One region of the Sphingomonas sp. AC411 genome, then DNA from elsewhere that is predicted to be linked to it. Evidence: riboswitches for the same ligand, from Rfam matches in the RefSeq annotation. Region 1 holds a riboswitch; each other region holds the start of a gene.
What was found. Region 1 has a riboswitch for cobalamin ahead of cobW (cobalamin biosynthesis protein CobW). Riboswitches for the same ligand answer to the same signal wherever they lie in the genome.
Positions count from the first base shown of each region.

Region 2: another riboswitch for cobalamin. It lies ahead of AC0IX7_RS17010 (TonB-dependent receptor); the one in region 1 lies ahead of cobW (cobalamin biosynthesis protein CobW).
Region 3: another riboswitch for cobalamin. It lies ahead of AC0IX7_RS18350 (TonB-dependent receptor); the one in region 1 lies ahead of cobW (cobalamin biosynthesis protein CobW).

Region 1 is NZ_CEEDAQ010000001.1:1,231,176-1,237,030, reverse strand. Features, by position in the region: partial or broken gene AC0IX7_RS06350 (HoxN/HupN/NixA family nickel/cobalt transporter) at 182-1,230, shown strand; cobalamin riboswitch at 1,444-1,658, shown strand; gene cobW (cobalamin biosynthesis protein CobW) at 1,760-2,809, shown strand; partial or broken gene cobN (cobaltochelatase subunit CobN) at 2,816-5,855, shown strand, end outside.
Region 2 is NZ_CEEDAQ010000001.1:3,310,566-3,316,420, reverse strand. Features, by position in the region: gene AC0IX7_RS17025 (sensor histidine kinase) at 35-1,615, shown strand; gene AC0IX7_RS17020 (response regulator transcription factor) at 1,612-2,196, shown strand; gene AC0IX7_RS17015 (hypothetical protein) at 2,447-2,773, shown strand; cobalamin riboswitch at 2,855-3,081, shown strand; gene AC0IX7_RS17010 (TonB-dependent receptor) at 3,193-5,364, shown strand; gene AC0IX7_RS17005 (hypothetical protein) at 5,351-5,755, shown strand; gene AC0IX7_RS17000 (PepSY domain-containing protein) at 5,647-5,855, shown strand, end outside.
Region 3 is NZ_CEEDAQ010000001.1:3,569,731-3,575,585, forward strand. Features, by position in the region: gene AC0IX7_RS18330 (hypothetical protein) at 1-111, opposite strand, end outside; partial or broken gene msrB (peptide-methionine (R)-S-oxide reductase MsrB) at 720-1,169, opposite strand; gene AC0IX7_RS18340 (hypothetical protein) at 1,357-1,689, shown strand; partial or broken gene AC0IX7_RS18345 (TonB-dependent receptor) at 1,587-3,215, shown strand; cobalamin riboswitch at 3,489-3,704, shown strand; partial or broken gene AC0IX7_RS18350 (TonB-dependent receptor) at 3,816-4,201, shown strand; gene AC0IX7_RS18355 (TonB-dependent receptor plug domain-containing protein) at 4,211-5,713, shown strand; gene AC0IX7_RS18360 (ABC transporter substrate-binding protein) at 5,819-5,855, shown strand, end outside.

The DNA.
Region 1 (5,855 bases):
GTCCCGGTCCAGGGGTGGCCGAGGCACGGTGAACGCCGCCTGCGTGACACTGGCTGAGCGACGACCATGTGGCGGGGGCCGCATCGGCGTCGTGCGTCGGCCGCTCATGGCGTCCGGTCGTCGTATGTCCCGGCCGTTCGCGGCAGGCCCCGGTCCTCGTCGGACGCTGCGGGGTTTGTGCATGACGACTTCAACATTCGAAAGACCGGCGCGGGTTTCGACTCGCAAGCGCATCGGCTGGCTGTTCGCAGGCCTGATCGCGGCCAATATCGCCGCCTGGGGCTGGGCATTCTCGCTGTTCCACGCGCAACCCTCATGCTCGGCACGGCGTTGCTAGCCTGGGGATTGGGCCTGCGCCACGCAGTGGACGCGGACCACATCGCCGCGATCGACAACGTGACCCGCAAGCTGATGCAGGACGGCCAGCGCCCGATCGCCGTCGGCTTCTGGTTCGCGATCGGCCACTCCGGGATCGTGCTGATCGCCGCCGTCGCGATCGCGCTCACCGCCAGCGCGCTGTCGCAGTTCGAGGCGTTCAAGCAGGTCGGCGGCGTGGTCGCGACGATGATCTCTGCGCTGTTCCTTTTCACGATCGCCGCGATGAACCTCATCATCCTGCGCTCGGTCTGGCGCACCTTCGGCCACGTCCGCGGCGGCGGCACCTATGTCGAGGAGGATCTCGACCTGCTGCTCGGCAGTCGCGGCCTGCTCGCGCGGCTGTTCCGCCCGATGTTCCGGCTGGTGACCCGAAGCTGGCACATGGCCCCACTCGGCTTCCTGTTCGGCCTCGGCTTCGATACTGCCACCGAAGTCGCGATCCTCGGCCTTTCCGCGAGCCAGGCCGCCGACGGTCTCTCGATCGGCACGGTGCTCGTCCTCCCGGTGCTGTTCGCGACCGGCATGGCACTAATCGATACCGCGGACGGCGTCGTCATGCTCGGCGCGTACGAATGGGCGTTCGTGAAGCCGATCCGCAAACTCTATTACAACATCACCATCACGCTGATCTCCGCCATCGTCGCGATCGCGATCGGCGGCATCGAGACGCTCGCGCTGCTCGGGGCAAAGCTCGGCCTGACCGGTGGCATCTGGGATCTGGCAGCCGCACTCGGCGAGAACTTCAACGGCCTCGGCTTCGCGATCATCGGCCTGTTCGTGCTGTGCTGGGTCCTGAGCTTCGCCATCTACCGCTGGAAACGCTTCGACGAAATCGAAGTCGTGCACGGGTAGCTCGCTCCGTCCTCTCGATCCTCCCCCGCCAGGGGAGGTGGCTGGCACTCGCCAGACGGAGGGGGAGGACGGCGACCCCGTAGGTTCCGTGTCCTCCCCTCCGTCACCTGCGGTGCCACCTCCCCTGGCGGGGGAGGATGTCGGAAAAGCGATATGCGAATTGGCACGCCCCCGGAATTCCTCTAACCCCATCCGCGAGGCTCGGTTTCACCGAACCTCACAGATCGCGCCGGTGCCCGGAAGGGCTTGAATGGGAATGCGGTGCGGGAGGATGTCCTCCCAATGCCGCGGCTGTCCCTGCAACTGTAAGCGGTGAGCGAGACGCACATGCCCTTCGTTTCGGAGGGCAGCCACTGGGGAAACCTGGGAAGGCGTACGTCGAGCCTCGACCCGCGAGCCAGGAGACCTGCCAGCGCAATGGTCGCTCTTGCTACGATCCAGGGGATGGTCGCGGCACGGTACCTCCGTCTGAGCGACGAACGCGTGCGGCCGTCCGGTCGTGCGCGCGTATGCTTGCAGGAGAATACCAATGCCCGATCTTTCCCCCAATCTGGCCAAGGTCCCCGTCACTATCGTCACCGGCTTTCTCGGTGCCGGCAAGACGACGCTCATCAGCCACCTGATCCGCAACGCGAACGGCCGTCGCCTCGCGGTCGTGGTCAACGAATTCGGCACGCTCGGCATCGACGGCGACATTCTCAAGGGCTGCGCGATCCCCGATTGCCCGGCCGAAAACGTCGTCGAGCTGGCCAATGGCTGCATCTGCTGCACCGTCGCGGACGACTTCATCCCGACCGTCGAAACGCTGCTCGCACTCGACCCGCGCCCCGATCACATCCTGATCGAGACGTCCGGCCTCGCACTGCCCAAGCCGCTGCTGAAGGCATTCGACTGGCCCGCGATCCGCTCGCGCATCACCGTCGACGGCGTCATCGCGCTAGCAGATGCCGAAGCGGTCGCCGCCGGTCGCTTCGCCCCCGACGTGGCCGCGCTCGATGCCCAGCGCGCCGCAGACCCCAGCGTCGACCACGAGACGCCATTATCGGAAGTGTTCGAGGATCAGCTCGCCTGCGCCGATCTCGTACTCCTGACCAAGGTCGACCTCGCCGGCCCCGAAGGCGTCGCCAAGGCGCGCGCGGTGATCGCCGCCGAGTCCGCACGGCCGCTCCCGGTCATCGACCTGACCGACGGTGTCATCGACTCCCGCGTAATCCTCGGCCTCAACGCCGCGGCCGAGGACGATATCGCCAGCCGCCCCTCGCATCACGACGGCGAGGACGATCACGAGCATGACGATTTCGACAGCGTCGTCGTCGAGCTGGGCGAGATCGCCGACCCCGCCGACCTGACCGCGAAGATCGAGGCACTCGCCCGCAGTGCCGACATCCTCCGCGTGAAGGGCTACGCGGCGGTCACCGGCAAGCCGATGCGCCTGCTCGTCCAGGCGGTCGGCGCCCGCGTCCGCACGCAGTACGACCGCCCATGGCGCGCAGGCGAACCACGCCGTACGCAACTGGTGGTGATCGCCGAGCACGACCGCATCGACGAGGCCCGCATCAAGGCCGCGCTGGACGCCTGAGCCCCGATGCACGTCGTCTTCCGCGAGACCCACGGGCTGGAGGAAAGCGCGGTCCCGCAGGACCTCTCCCAATCCCCCGCGGATATCGTCGTTCTCTCCTTCTCCGACGGTGACCTCGGCGCATTCGCCGCGGGCTGGAGACGTGCGGACGCCGTCGGAAGCCGATTGCCGTCGCTACGCCTCGCGAACCTGAGCGCACTACAGCACCCGCTCTCGGTCGACACCTATGTCGAGCAGACGCTGGCCGGCGCCAAGGGCATCCTGATCCGGCTGATCGGCGGCCGCTCCTACTGGAGCTACGGCCTGCAACAGGTCGAAAACCTCGCGCGGGGGAACAACATCGCGCTCGCCGTCCTTGCCGCAGACGGCCGCGTCGACACGCGCCTCGACGCCGCCTCGACGATCCCGCTGTCGACGCTCCGCCGCCTGGCTCATCTCTGCGACACCGGCGGCGCGGTTGCGGCGCAGGCGGCACTCGCGCAGTTCGCGCTAGCCGCCGGTTGCTATGCCGGCCCGGTCACCGGAGTCCGTGCGATCGCCGATGTAGGCGGCTGGCAACCGCACGACGGCGCGACGTGCCCGGCCGCGTTCGCGATCAACGCGCACCGCCCTCGCGTGCTGATCGTGTTCTACCGCTCCTACCTGACCGCCGCAGACCTCCACCCGATCGAAGCGCTCCACGCCGAACTGACGGCGCGAGGCTTCGACGTCATCGGCCTCTTCGCGCCCTCGCTCAAGGCACCGGATGCGGCCGGCTGGATGGGCCACTGGGTCCGAGCTTTGAAGCCCGCCGCGATCGTCAACGCCACCGCCTTCTCCGCACGCGGCGCGAGTGAGACGACCCCACTCGACGCCGCCGATGTCCCCGTCTTCCAGGTCGCGCTGGCCACCTCCGACCGCGCCGCCTGGGCCGGCGCCACCCGCGGCCTGTCGCCTGCCGACCTCGCCATGCACGTGGTCCTTCCCGAAGTGGACGGCCGCCTCTTCGCCGGCGTCGCCAGCTTCAAGGAAGCCGCGGCGAGGGACGGCGACCTCGAATACACCCGCCGCGAACACCGCGCCGACCCCGCGCGCATCACCGCGATCGCTGCGCGGATCGAAGCCTGGACGAACCTCGCCAGCAAACCCATCGCCGACCACCGCATCGCGATCGTCCTCTCGACCTACCCCGGCAAGACGTACCAGATGGCGCACGCCGTCGGCCTCGACGCACTCGCCTCCACGCAGGCGATCCTCGCCGACCTCACCGAAGCCGGCTACGCGATCACGCCCGACGCAACCGATCTGGCTACCTCGCGCATTCACTGGCCGCTCGCCGAGTACCGCAAAGCCCTCGCGCACCTCCCCGAAGCTCTGCAAAAGGACCTTCAGGAAACCTGGGGCGATCCAACCGAAGACTTCGCTTTCACCGCGATCGACCAGGGCGGGGCACTCGTCGCCCTCCAGCCCGAACGCGGCCGAACCGAGCAACGTGCGGAGGAGTATCATGACCTCTCGCGCTGCCCCTGCCACGCCTATGTCGCCTTCTACCTCTGGCTCCGCACGCGCGGCACCGACGCGCTGGTCCATGTCGGCGCGCACGGCACGCTCGAATGGCTGCCTGGCAAGTCGGTCGCGCTGTCCGAGGCCTGCTGGCCCGAAGCGCTCACCGGCGCGATGCCCGTCATTTACCCGTTCATCGTCAACGACCCCGGCGAAGCAGCCCAAGCCAAGCGCCGCATCGGCGCGGTCACGCTCGGCCACGTCCCGCCACCGCTGGAGCGCACGCGCACCGGCGCCGGCCTCGGCCGCCTCGAAGCGCTGCTCGACGAATTTTCCAACGCGGACGGCCTCGATCCAGCCCGCCGCGACCGCCTGCAACGCGACATCCGCGACGAGGCCACCGCCACCGGCCTCGCCGCCACTCTAGGCCTCGACGACGCGCAGTCCCAAGCCGACGCGATCACCCGCATCGACACCTTCGTCTGCGACGTGAAGGAAAGCCAATATGGCGACGGCCTCCATATCTACGGCCGCGGCGACCAAGGCGAAGCCGAACGCGCCGGGCTCCTGTCCGCGCTCCAGGGCAAACGCATCGCGTCCGGCCCCTCCGGCTCCCCTTGGCGAGGCCGCGCAGACGTCCTCCCCACCGGCCGCAATCTCTACACCACCGATCCCCGAGCAGTCCCGTCGCGCGCCGCGCATACCCAAGGCGTCAAACTCGCCGATGAACTCGTCCGCCGTCACCTACAGGACCACGGCGACTACCCCCGCAACCTCGTGGTAGATCTCTGGGCTTCCGCGACGATGCGGACAGCCGGCGAGGAGTTCGCGATGGCGCTCCACCTGCTCGGCGCGGAACCGGTGTGGGACATGCAGTCCGACCGCGTCACGGGCGTCGAGATCCTGCCGCTCGCCAATTTCGACCGCCCCCGCATCGACGTCACCCTGCGCGTATCCGGCCTGTTCCGCGACGCCTTCCCGACGCTTTGCACGATGTTCGGCCAAGCCGTTCGCGCGCTCGCCGCACGCGACGAACCGCAAGACTGGAACCCGTTCGTCGGGAAACCCTCCACCGCCCGTGTCTACGGTCCCGAACCCGGCCGCTACGGCCTGAGCATGGGCGACGCCGCCGAAACCTACACGCCGGAAGCGCGCCTCGCCGCGGGTCAGGCGTGGCTGTCGGCGTCGAGCCACGCGCTCGACACTGATGGGGAGGGCGCCAAGGCAACTTCGATCCCACCGGCATCCGCGACCGTGTCGCCGCCGCCGACGCCTTCGTCCACGTCCAGGATTTGCCCGAAACCGACCTGCTCCTCGCCGCAGACTATGCCGCGCACGAGGCCGGCTTCGCTGCCGCGCAATCGGTCGCCGGGGGTAACGCCACCCTCTACCATCTCGACGCGAGAGACCTGACCCAGGCCAAGGCCCGCCCGCTCAAGGAGGAAATAGCCCGCGTCGTCCACGCCCGTGCCGCGAACCCCGCCTGGGTCGACGGCATGATACGCCACGGCTTCCGCGGCGGTGCGGAGATCGCCGCCACGCTCGATCATCTTGGCGCCTTCGC
Region 2 (5,855 bases), 2.1 Mb from region 1:
GGCGACAGCGGCTCGATCGTGCAAACAGCCGACAATGACTCCGCGCGCGCCCGTCCCTGCCCCGTTTCGCGTATCCCTTCCCGATCTGCCATGGTTGCTCGGCTACGCGGTGGCGTTCTGGGTGACGCACCATATCGCCTCGGAATGGGGCGGTCGGGGCTTCTATTCGCTGCTCTATCCCGCGGCGGGTTTCCGCATGGCGCTGCTATGGCGGCGCGGTCCCCGGCTGCTCCCGGGATTGATAATCGCCGAGATTCTGGTGCAGTGCACGACGGGCGTGATCGATCTCCGTTCTCCAGAATGGGCAATCCACCTGACCGGAGTCATCAGGCCGCCGCTAGCTTATGGCCTGGTCGTCCTGCTCGTTCGCCATGTCGCGGGCCGTGCCCATACGAGCATGAGCGTGGCGCCGATGCCGCTCGGGCTTGCGTCGGTCGGCGCACCGATCGCCGCGGCCCTGGCCGCCTTGCCATGGTCGTTGCTGCGTCCCGACCTGACCGGCGTTTCCGGGCTGCGCGACGTGGTGACGTCGCTGACCGGATTCGTGGTCGGCGACCTGCTGGGGGTCCTGCTGCTCACGCCGCCGCTGCTCTGGCTCGCCGAATTCCTGTCCGGCACCGCATCGCGGCCGGAGAAGCCACGGACATCCGCCGTGATCGAGGCCGTCGGTGTTCTAGCCACCTCGATAGGAACCGAGATCCTGCTCGCGAAAATCGGCCTCGGGACGCCCCATACGCCCGTGCTGCTGGCGGTCGCATGGATAGGCCTGCGATCCGGCCGCACCGCGAGTTGGCTTGCCATCGCCGTCGTCGCCGCGATCGTGCTGCCGCGCACCGCAATGCCGATGCGGATGGACGAACGGCTGGCCCTGCATATGAGCCTCGCCTCGATCATGGTCGTCGGGTATCTCGCCGGCAGCTTCGCCGATGCGCAGGCCAGAGCGCGCGGCGATCTCGAACGCCGGGATCGCCTGCTGTTCCAGGCCGAGCGATTGAAGACGTTGCGCGCTATGTCGGTCGCGGTCATCCACGAGATCAGCCAACCTTTGTCCACACTGGCGATCGAGGCCAAGCACCTGCATGAGATCACCGTCTCGGCCGACCCAGAGATCGCCACGACCGCGGCGTTGATCGATCGCAAGGCAGCCGCGCTCTCCACGCTGGTCCGTCGATTGCGGCGCTTCGGGGGAAGAGCGGTCGACGAACCGACGCCGTTACCGCTGGCGGCGCTGATCGATACCGTCGCGGCGTTGGCACATCCCGAAGCGAAATCCCGGGGAGTGACGCTCGCAATCGAAACGGTCGACCCGGACCTCGTCGTACTCGCCCAGGAAGTGGAACTGGCGCAGGCGATCGTCAACCTCGTGCGCAATGCCATCCAGGCCCGCGGCGACGGCCAGGTGTCGCTTGACGTGACAAGCGAGGACGGCAAAGCCCGTATCGTCGTGACGAACCGATCTCGCCCCGATCGCAGTCCACAGCCTGGCATGGGTATCGGCGTCCTCGTGGCCCGCGCGATCGTCGAGGCGCATGGCGGCAGCCTTACCAGAGCAAGCGATGACACCGGCGAAACCCGTGCGACGATCCTCCTCCCGTTGCTGGGTGAAACCGAATGACCGATCCTACCCGCGGACTCGTCTATGTCGTCGATGACGATCGGGATCTCGGTGCTGCCGTCGCCCGGTTGCTCGGTCGCCACGGCCATGTCGCCGAGCCGTTCCTCGATCCTGTGCCGCTGCTTGCGGTATACGGGCAGGCACCCGCGCATTGCATCGTCACCGACGTGATGATGGGCGACATCGACGGGTTCGACTTTGCCGATCGGGTTCGCGCCGTCGACCCTACCGTCGCGATCGTCTTCATGACCGCATGGCCGACGACCGCCAACGCGGTCGATGCGGTGCGGCGCTATGGTGGCCTCGACTATCTCGAAAAACCGATCGACGAGGATCGGCTGCTGGCCGCAGTGTGCGAAGGCGTCGCCTGGTCGAAGACACAGCGATCGGCGCTTGCACGCACCGCGACGCTAACACCGCGCCAGCGCCAAGTGTTCGATCTGCTGGTCAAGGGACACAATAACCAGGCGATCGCCGCCGCACTCGCCATCAGTCCCAAGACGGTGGAGGACCACAGGGCCGCGATCGTCGCCAAGACCGGTACCAACGGCATCGCTCAATTGATCGCACTCGCCCGGTAACGCGCACGCAGCTCCGTATATTTCCCGGGTTGGGAGCACCGCAACTTCGAGATACCGATCGCCGATGATGACGTCGTGAGATCGGGTATACATTGCCAGCCTTGAAAGAACTGTCCGTATCCTGCCGGATGAACGTCAATGGCAAATGGTCGAACGGATGTATCCATGACGTATCGGATCGGGGACTTCTCGTCTCCAGCGCGATGCCCCCGGCTATTGGCACATATGTCGATATCCGGCGGGGGCTCTCGTGATCATCGGACGTGTCGTCTGGAGCGGTGGCAGTCGCTTCGGCGTACGGACCCAGGACCCGGTCAGCGTCGCCGCGCTTCTGAGCGAATCCCCGCCCGCGCGTGGTCCGGCAAACGTCGATCGGCGAAGCCAGATCCGCGAAGACTTCAGCAGGCACGTAATCCAGCGGGCCGATCGCAGCAAACGCCACTCATCGGCTTTGCAGTTCATATGCCTGACGATCATCGGCATGGGGGTGGCGTGCTTCGCGGCGATGCTCTGTTATCGGGCGCTCACCACCCCGATTGGCGCCGTAGCCGAGCTGCTCGGCGGGCCCGTGACGTGAGCGACATACGCTAAGTATCGGCGAAAGAAGGTCATATAAAGAATTCTTTATATGACGCTTGACCGTCTTCCGGGAAGCTGGGACACGGGGCGCGTCGAGGTTCTTCGGTCGCGCAATCGTCCCGAAGCTAAGACGGGAAGCCGGTGCGGATCTCCTTTTAGGAACCAGGTCCCAGGCCGGCGCTGCCCCCGCAACTGTAAGCGGCGAGCGACGGTCGACGAGTGTCACTGGCGGTAGGACCCGCCGGGAAGGCCAGACCGGCGTCATGACCCGCGAGCCAGGATACCTGCCTCCGACGCGATAACGTCCACCGGCGGGGATTCCGGGCTGGCTGCTTGCATGCACGCGGCCGGACAGTCCGAACGCGGCCTGTTTCGCGTCCATCCGTCTTCTTCGCCCTTCATCGGGGTATGAAGACCATGAACATCACGATCGGCGCACGACGGAAACGCCACTACGCCTGCATCGCCGCCGGTTTTGTCATCGGGCTGCCGGCGGCGGCCAATGCGCAAACCGCCGAACCCACATCCGAGGACATTCTGGTGACGGGCCGCCATGAAGCGGATCTGACGGTGCCCAACGGAACGGCCAGTCGGCTCAACCTGTCGCCGCTGGAGACGCCGGCGACGCTGTCGGTCATCGACGGCGCCACGATCCGCGCGCGGGGCGACATGGCGATCGCCGATGCGGAAAGCCGCGCGCCGGGCATCACCAGCGTCGGCAATCTCGGCAATGGCGGCACAGCGCTCGCGGCACGGGGGTTCAGCGGCCAGGGGTCGGTGCTCCAGCTGATCGACGGCGTGCGGCTGTTTCCTGCGGCCGGGACGCTTACTTTCCCGACCGATCCGTGGATGGTCGAGCGGATCGACATCCTCAACGGGCCTGCGTCAGTGTTATACGGTCAAGGCGCGCTCGGCGGTGCGGTCAACGTGCTGATGCGCAAGCCGAATACCCGGCGCACCGAAATCGATGGCGAGATCGGCTATGGCTCGCAAGACACCTTCCATGTCGCCGCAGGCGCCGGGGGACCGGCAGGCGAAGACCTGTCCTACCGCATCGACGGCAGCTATCGCCGGTCCGACGGGTATGTCGACCGAGGGCAATCGCGCAGTTACGCACTGTCCGCGACGCTGCGCTGGGCACCGACCGATACGCTCGCCGTCACGGTTCGCGACGATTACGGCAGCCAGCACCCGATGCGCTATTTCGGCACGCCGTTGATCGGCGGGCGGCTCGACGACGGCAACCGACGCCGCAACTACAACACGCGCGACGGCTATGTCCGCTTTCGCGACAACCGCACCAGCCTCCAGGTCGACTGGACACCATCGACGGCGCTGACCGTCAGCAACCAGGCGTATCGGCTGACGTCGAAACGCTCCTGGCTCAACCTCGAAAGCTATTGCTGGGTCGCGACCGATGGCGCCTGCCCGAATGGCAACGGTGGCGGCGCAGCGACACCCGGCAGCATCTACCGCACCGACATGACCGGCATCGTCCACGACCAGACGCAATGGGGCGATCAGGGTAGCGTGACGGTCCGCACGCCGATCGCGGATGGCCTGTCCAATGACATCGTCGTTGGATTCGACGTTAACCTGATCAAGCTGACCTATTCGCATAATTTCGGGGCCGCGTCGCAGGTGTCGGAGGTCGATCCGTACGATTTCGATCCGGGCGTCATCGTCGACACGCAGGGGATCGCGCCACGCTATCGGACGCGGACGACCGAATATGCGATGTTTGCCGAGGACCGGCTGAAGCTGGGCGAGCAGGTCTCGATCGTCGGCGGGATCCGCTACGAACGCGACCGGATCCAGCGCTGGACGATCGACGGCGCCACCGAAGCCTTCGCGCTCGACAAGCGCCTGCACAACACGACGTGGCGCGTCGGCAGCGTCTACCAGCCGATCCCCACCGTTTCGCTCTATGCCCAGTACGCGACCGGGGTCGATCCACTGGGCACGCTGACCACCTATTCGACCGGGCAAGCCCAGTTCAGCAACGCCGTCGGCAATCAGGTCGAGGTCGGCGCCAAGGCGGTGTTCCTCGACGGCCGCGGCACCGCGACCCTGGCGGCGTACCGCATCGTCAAGACGGGGCTGCTGGCGCAACTCACGCCGACCAGCCCGATCGAGCAGGTCGGGCAGCGATCCGCCAAGGGGATCGAGGCCGCGGTCTCGATCGATCTGCCAAGGGGTTTCGGGTTCGATGCGAACGGCAGCGTTCTGAACGCCCGGTTCGACGACTTCATGTCGGAGACCGCGAACTACGCCGGCAACACCCCGCCCGAGGTGCCCGAGACGATGGCGAACCTGTGGCTGCGCTGGACCGCCACGCCGGCCGTCCAGGCCCGCGCCGGGCTGCGCTATGTCGGCCGCCGATTCTCCGACAATGCCAACGACTTCCGGATCCCCGGATATGTGACGGTCGATACCACATTGTCCTATGCGATGACCCCGCGCGTCGCCGTGGATCTTCACGTCTACAACCTGTTCGACGCGGCCTATGCGATCAACAGCTACGGGGTACAGCAATGGGTCCTGGGCCGTCCTCGTTCAGTGGACGTCTCGCTCCGTGCCGGTTTCTAGCCGCCGCCCCGCATCGCTCGCCAAGCTAGGCCGGCGCTGGCTCTATCTCGTGCACCGCTGGATCGGGATTGCGAGTTGCCTGCTGTTCGCGATGTGGTTTTCGTCGGGGCTCGTGATGATCTACGTCCCCTACCCCTCGCTCACGCCAGCCGAGCAAATGGCCCGCGCGGAGCCGATCGACTGGCGGGCGGTGGACGTGCCGCCGCCGCTCGATGCCGGGCGATGGCCACGAGAGCTGCTGCTCGAAATGCGCGACGATGTGCCGGTCTGGCGGATCGAGACATGGGAGGGCGAGCGGCGCACGATCGCCGCGCACCGGGGGCCACGCTTGCCGAGGTCGATGCCGGCTATGCCGCGCGCATCGCTCGCCGCTTCGGGCAGGCGCCCGTAGCCGACACCGAGCGGTTGACGCGTGACCAGTGGACCGTGGCCGGCGGGTTCGACCGGCATCGCCCCTTGTGGAAGGTGACGCTCGCAGATTCGCATGGGAG
Region 3 (5,855 bases), 2.3 Mb from region 1:
GCACCCGCGGCGCACGCGGCGGTCAGGTCCTCGATCTGCGGCTTTGGCGATCTGTCCAGCGATGTGGCCGAACGTCTTTAGAGTGGGCGTAGAAGAGAAGGTATTCAGCATCGTTTCGGCCCCCGGGGCGAAGTCGATGGGACGCACGAAGCCGCCGGCTGTCCGAGGGTGGACAGCCGTGCGGCTCGCAAATGAGGTCAGCGCGATCGCGCCGGGGGCGTGGTTGGGGAGGGTGGGGTGCTTCGGCGCAGGTTCGGCGTGAGCCAGCGCGAAGCACGGTTTTCTGCGGGTCTGAAGGCGAAGGCCGGTTTCGATTAAGTCGAAAAACTGGCAGTTTTCTGCGCTAGCGCCTTCGTTGACATCGCAGGGGTCGCAAGTTCAATCCTTGCCACGCCCACCATTGAAAACCCCGCTAGCCCTTTGGCTAGCGGGGTTTTTTAACGTTATGGGGTCGGTCGCATCGCCCCGTTACCGCGCGAAGCAGCTACAGGGTCGGGGTGATTTCAGTTCGGACGAACGGCGTCCGGCATGAGGGTCCTGTGGGAACGAGGGCGCGGCGGGGCTCGGAGCTGGGCTTTATGCCGCGGTGGGAGCCGGGCGGTATCCCGATCACTCGCACGCCGCGGGCTTCGGCGCCCGCCGACTTCCCCGCGATAGGGCGGGGCGGCATTGCTGATGCGTGCCGTCCGTTTCATGCCCCAGTACCGCCAGCCGTACCGTCAGCCCGCCGCGTCGACCTGATCGAGATAGGCGGCATAGCCCTGCGCCTCCATCTCGTCGCGCGGCACGAACCGCAGCGACGCGGAGTTGATGCAGTAGCGCAAGCCCCCTGATCCTGCGGGCCGTCCTCGAACACATGGCCGAGATGGCTGTCGGCACCGGCCGAGCGGATTTCGGTGCGGACCATGCCGTGGCTGCGATCGTGCAGTTCGGTCACGTGGACCGGCGAGATCGGCCGGGTGAAGCTGGGCCAGCCGCAATGCGAGATCGAACTTGTCGGCGGACGCGAACAGCGGCTCGCCGGAGACGATATCGACGTACAGGCCAGGTTCGCGGGTGTTCAGATATTCGCCCGTTCCCGGCCGTTCGGTGCCGCTCTGCTGCGTCACGTGGAACTGCTCGGGGGTGAGCTTGGCGATCGCCTCGTCGGTCTTCTTATACTCGGTCATGGTATGTCCCATCAGCGTGAACGCAGGCCTCCACCGATATCGAACGCTCGCATCGATGGGGTTTCCGCCAATATAGGGCGTCTTGGCGCTGGCCCAATGCGCGCGGTCGCTGGCCCGTCGGCGATATATTCCCGCGCATCCTCCGTCCGGCTTTTCAGGCGAGGACAAAAGCTGTCATGCGGGGCCGATGATTCGCACCCCGCTGTCCGCGCTCGCCTGCATCCTGTTCTCCTCGGGAAGCGTCCTCGCCCAATCGACCGCGGTCCCGACCGAGCCTGCGCCCGACATCGTCGTCACCGGGCGCGGGCTGGCGGATGCGCCCGGTGATCGCGCCTATGATATCGTCACGATCGATCGAAACCGGATCCAGGCGAATGCGAGCAATCGGCTTGAGGCGTGCTCGCCGACGTCGCCGGGTTGCAGCAGTTTCGCCGGTCGGACTCGCGGAGTGCCAATCCGACCAGCCAAGGCATTTCGCTGCGCGGGATCGGCGGCAATGCCTCCAGTCGCGCGCTGCTGATCTTCGACGGGGTGCCGCAGGCGGATCCGTTCGGCGGCTGGGTCGCGTTTCCGGCCTATGCGACCGGGCGGCTTGGGCGCATCCGCGTAACGCGCGGTGGCGGCAGCGGGTATCAGGGGCCGGGTGCGCTGGCCGGAACGGTCGAGCTGGAAAGCGCGACGCCCGATCAACTGACGCCGTTCCAGGGCGGCGTCGCCTATGGCAGCCGCGATTCGGTCGATGCGCAGGGCTCGGCGGCGCTGGTACGCGGATCGGGGTTCGCCACCCTGTCGGGGGCGTACGCGCGCGGGGACGGCTTCACGCCGACCGTCGAGGAAAGCCGCGGGATCGTGGATCGCGCCGCCCCCTATGAGCAGGCTTCGGGTGCGCTGCGGACCGTCGTCGGGATCGACGCGAAGACCGAATTGCAGATGAATGCGAGCGCGTTCACCGACACGCGCGACCGCGGAAGCGACTTCACCGCCAACACAAGCGAGGGGGCCGACGCGAGCATCCGGCTGATCGGGCGGGGCGCGTGGGGCTATTCGGCGCTGGCGTATCTGCAGACGCGCGCGTTCGCGAGCAGCTTCAACAGCATCAATGCCGCGCGGACGACCGCGATCCAGTCGCTGAACCAGTATAATACGCCAGCCACCGGGCTTGGCGGGCGGATCGAGATCGCGCCGCCGCTAGGCGAGAGCATCACGCTCAGGTTGGGGGCGGATATCCGCGACGTGAGCGGCAAGACGCAGGAACTCTATACGTTCGTCAACGCAGCGCCCACGCGACGGCGCGAGGCTGGCGGGAGTACGACGACGACCGGCGTGTTCGCCGATGGGAGCCTGGTCGCGGGCGACTTCACGTTCAGTCTTGGAGGACGGGTCGACTGGTGGTCGATCGACGGCGGCTATCTGTCCGAGCGCCCGCTGGCGACCGGCGCGGCGCTGACCGACCTGCGCTATGCAGACCGCGACGGCAGCGAGACGACCGGGCGGGCGGGCGTGGCATACCAGCCGATCGAGACGATCACGCTGCGTGTCGCCGGGTATCGCGGGTGGCGCCTGCCGACGCTCAACGAACTGTACCGCCCGTTCCGGGTTGGCAACGACGCGACCGCGGCGAATGCGTTGTTGTCGCCGGAGCGGCTGACCGGGGTCGAAGGTGGCGTCACGCTGACGCCTGCGCCGGGCGTGAGCATCGCCGCGACCTATTTCTACAACCGGCTGAAGAACGCGATAGCCAACGTCACGACGACCAACCCGCCGCAGGTGCTGCCGGGGGTCGCCACCTACCGCGTCCGCCAGAATCTCGATGCGATCCGCGCGCATGGCTTCGAACTGGATGCGTCGTATCGGCCGGGTCCGCTGGGCGTGCAAGCATCGTGGTCGCACACGAACTCGAAGGTCGAGGGTTCGGGGATCACCGCCGCTTTGGACGGCTTGCGGCCGGCGCAGACCCCGCGCGACCAGGTGTCGGGAACGGTCGACTGGCGGCAGGACGCGGCGGCGCTGTCGCTGACCGTGCGGCATATCGGGCGGCAGTTCGACGACGACCAGAATACGCGGGTGCTTGGGGCCGCGACGATGCTCGATGCCTACGCGGCGCTGCCGATCATGCGCTCGTTGGTCGCGGAGGTGCGGGGGAGAACCTGTTCGACGAGCGCGTCGAGGCGGGGATCAGCGGCGCCAACATCGTCGAGCGCGCGACACCGCGGACGATCTGGGTCGGGCTGCGCTACGGCGGGCGGTGAGTCCGAACGATCCTCCCCCGCCAGGGAGAGGATCAGTAGGCCCGCGTTGACCCGTGCATGGCGCGCGACTAATGCCACCCTTGTGAAGGGTTCCCGGCGACGGGATCAAAGGGAAGTCGGTGCGCGGGCCGGGTCGTCAGGATCCAAATCCGCAAGACCGGCGCTGTACCCGCAACTGTGACCGGATAGCGGCCACCCCGATTATGCCACTGGGTTCCGGCCCGGGAAGGCGGGGTGGAGGCGGTGACCCGGAAGCCAGGAGACCTGCCTCTCACGGTCGATCCACTGCGCGGGCGGGTGTCCGGCGCGGACGAGTGCTCCGGTGCAGCCGGGTTTCCTCGAGCGAGGACGTCTGCCGTCCCCGAATGGTCGTGGGCGGTTCTGCCAGGACGTGCCCATGACGAAATTCTTCCTGCTCCTGAGCGCCGCGGTGATCGCAGTGCCGGCCTACGCGCAGGACATCCCCGATACCGACGCCCCCGAAGTCGTCGTCACCGCGAGCCGCGTCGCACAGCCAGCGAGCGAGATCGGGCAGGCGGTGACCGTGATCGACCGCGCCGAGATCGAACGCCGCCAGACCGTCGTTGTATCCGATCTGCTCGCAACCACGCCCGGCGTCACCGTCACGCGCAACGGCACGCTCGGCGCGCTGACCGGCGTGCGGATCCGCGGTGCCGAATCCGACCAGACCCTGGTCGTGATCGACGAGTACGCGTCAACGATCCCGCCTCGACTGGCGGCGGTTTCGATTTCGGTAACCTCCTATCGAGTTCGGTCGAGAGGATCGAAGTGTTGCGCGGGCCGAACTCGGTGCCATGGGGCAGCCAGGCGATCGGTGGCGTCGTCAACATCATCACCGCCGCACCGACCGAAGGCATGCAGGCGCGCGCCAACGCCGAATATGGCTATGCCGACAGCATGTTCGCGAGCGCGGGCGTGTCGGGCAAGTCCGGACCGGTGTCGGGCTCGCTGACCGGCGGCTATCTGAAGACCGACGGCATTTCGTCCGCGGCCAGCGGTACCGAGCGCGACGGCTATCGCCAATATGGCGCCACCGGACGGCTGGGTGTCGAGTTCGCGCCCGGGATCGGTCTCGATCTGCGCGGCTATTTCGCGGACAGCAAGGTCGAGATCGACGATGGTTTCAATCCGGAAACCTTCGTGGTCGCGGACAGCCTTGCCTATGGGACCACGCAGGAACTCTACGGCTATGCCGGCCTGCACGCGAACTTCGCCGACGGCCGGTTCAACAACCGCGTCGCGTTCACGATCGCCGACATCAACCGCGACAATTTCTCGCAGCCCGGCGGCGACGTGTCGTTCATCGGCCGCGGTCGCAGCGAACGCTATGAATATCAGGGCGATTTCCGTCCGCTCGACGAGGTCCGCGTCGTCGCGGGCGTCGAGCGCGAGAACAGCCGCTTCAACGACGGCTTCACCTTCGCGGATACCGGCATCACCAGCGTCTATGGCCAGCTGATCGTCAAGCCGCTCGACATCCTCACGATCACCGGCGGCGTGCGCAACGACGACCATGAGGATTTCGGCAGCCACACGACGTTCGGCGCAAATGCGGCGCTGGCGTTGCGCACCGGTACCACCATCCGCGCCAGCTATGGCGAAGGCTTCAAGGCGCCGACCTTGTACCAGCTCTTTTCCGCCTACGGGAACCGCGACCTCGATCCCGAGACCGCACGGAACTTCGATATCGGCATCGAGCAGGCGTTTCTCGGCGACCGGGTCCGCGCGGGAGTGACGTATTTCAACCGCCGCACGCGCAACCAGATCGACTTCCGCAATTGCAGCCCGACGGAGCAGGCGACGGCCGGTTCGATCTGCGTCGATCGCCCGTTCGGCGTGTACGACAATGTCGCGCGTGCCGAAGCGGACGGCGTCGAGTTTACGCTCGCGCTGCGTCCGGTCGATGCGCTGACGCTGACCGCCAACTACAGCTATATCCACACCGAGAACCGCGCGATCGGCGCCAATTTCGGCAACGACCTCGCGCGTCGCCCGAAGCAGACCGCCAGCGTCAACGCCGACTACCGGTTCGTGTTCGGGCTGTCGGTCGGTGGCACCGTGACGATGGTCGGCGACAGCTTCGACGACGCCGGCAACACCGTGCGGCTCGACGGCTATGCGCTGGCGGGCATCCGCGCCGAAATGCCGATCAACGACCGGATCGCGCTGTACGGCCGCGTCGATAACCTGACCGACGCGCGGTACGAGACGGTCGCGGGTTACGGCAATTACGGTCGCGCGGCGTATGGCGGCGTGCGGTTGCGGCTGAAGTGAGGCGCGGGTCGATCCTCTTCGCGCTCCTGCTCGGGGGCTGCGCGCAATCCCTGGCGCGGGCGGCGGCGGCGGGAGATCGTCTCGACCAATCCGTGCGTGGATTCGGTGCTGGTCCGGATCCTGCCCGCATCGCGGATCGCGG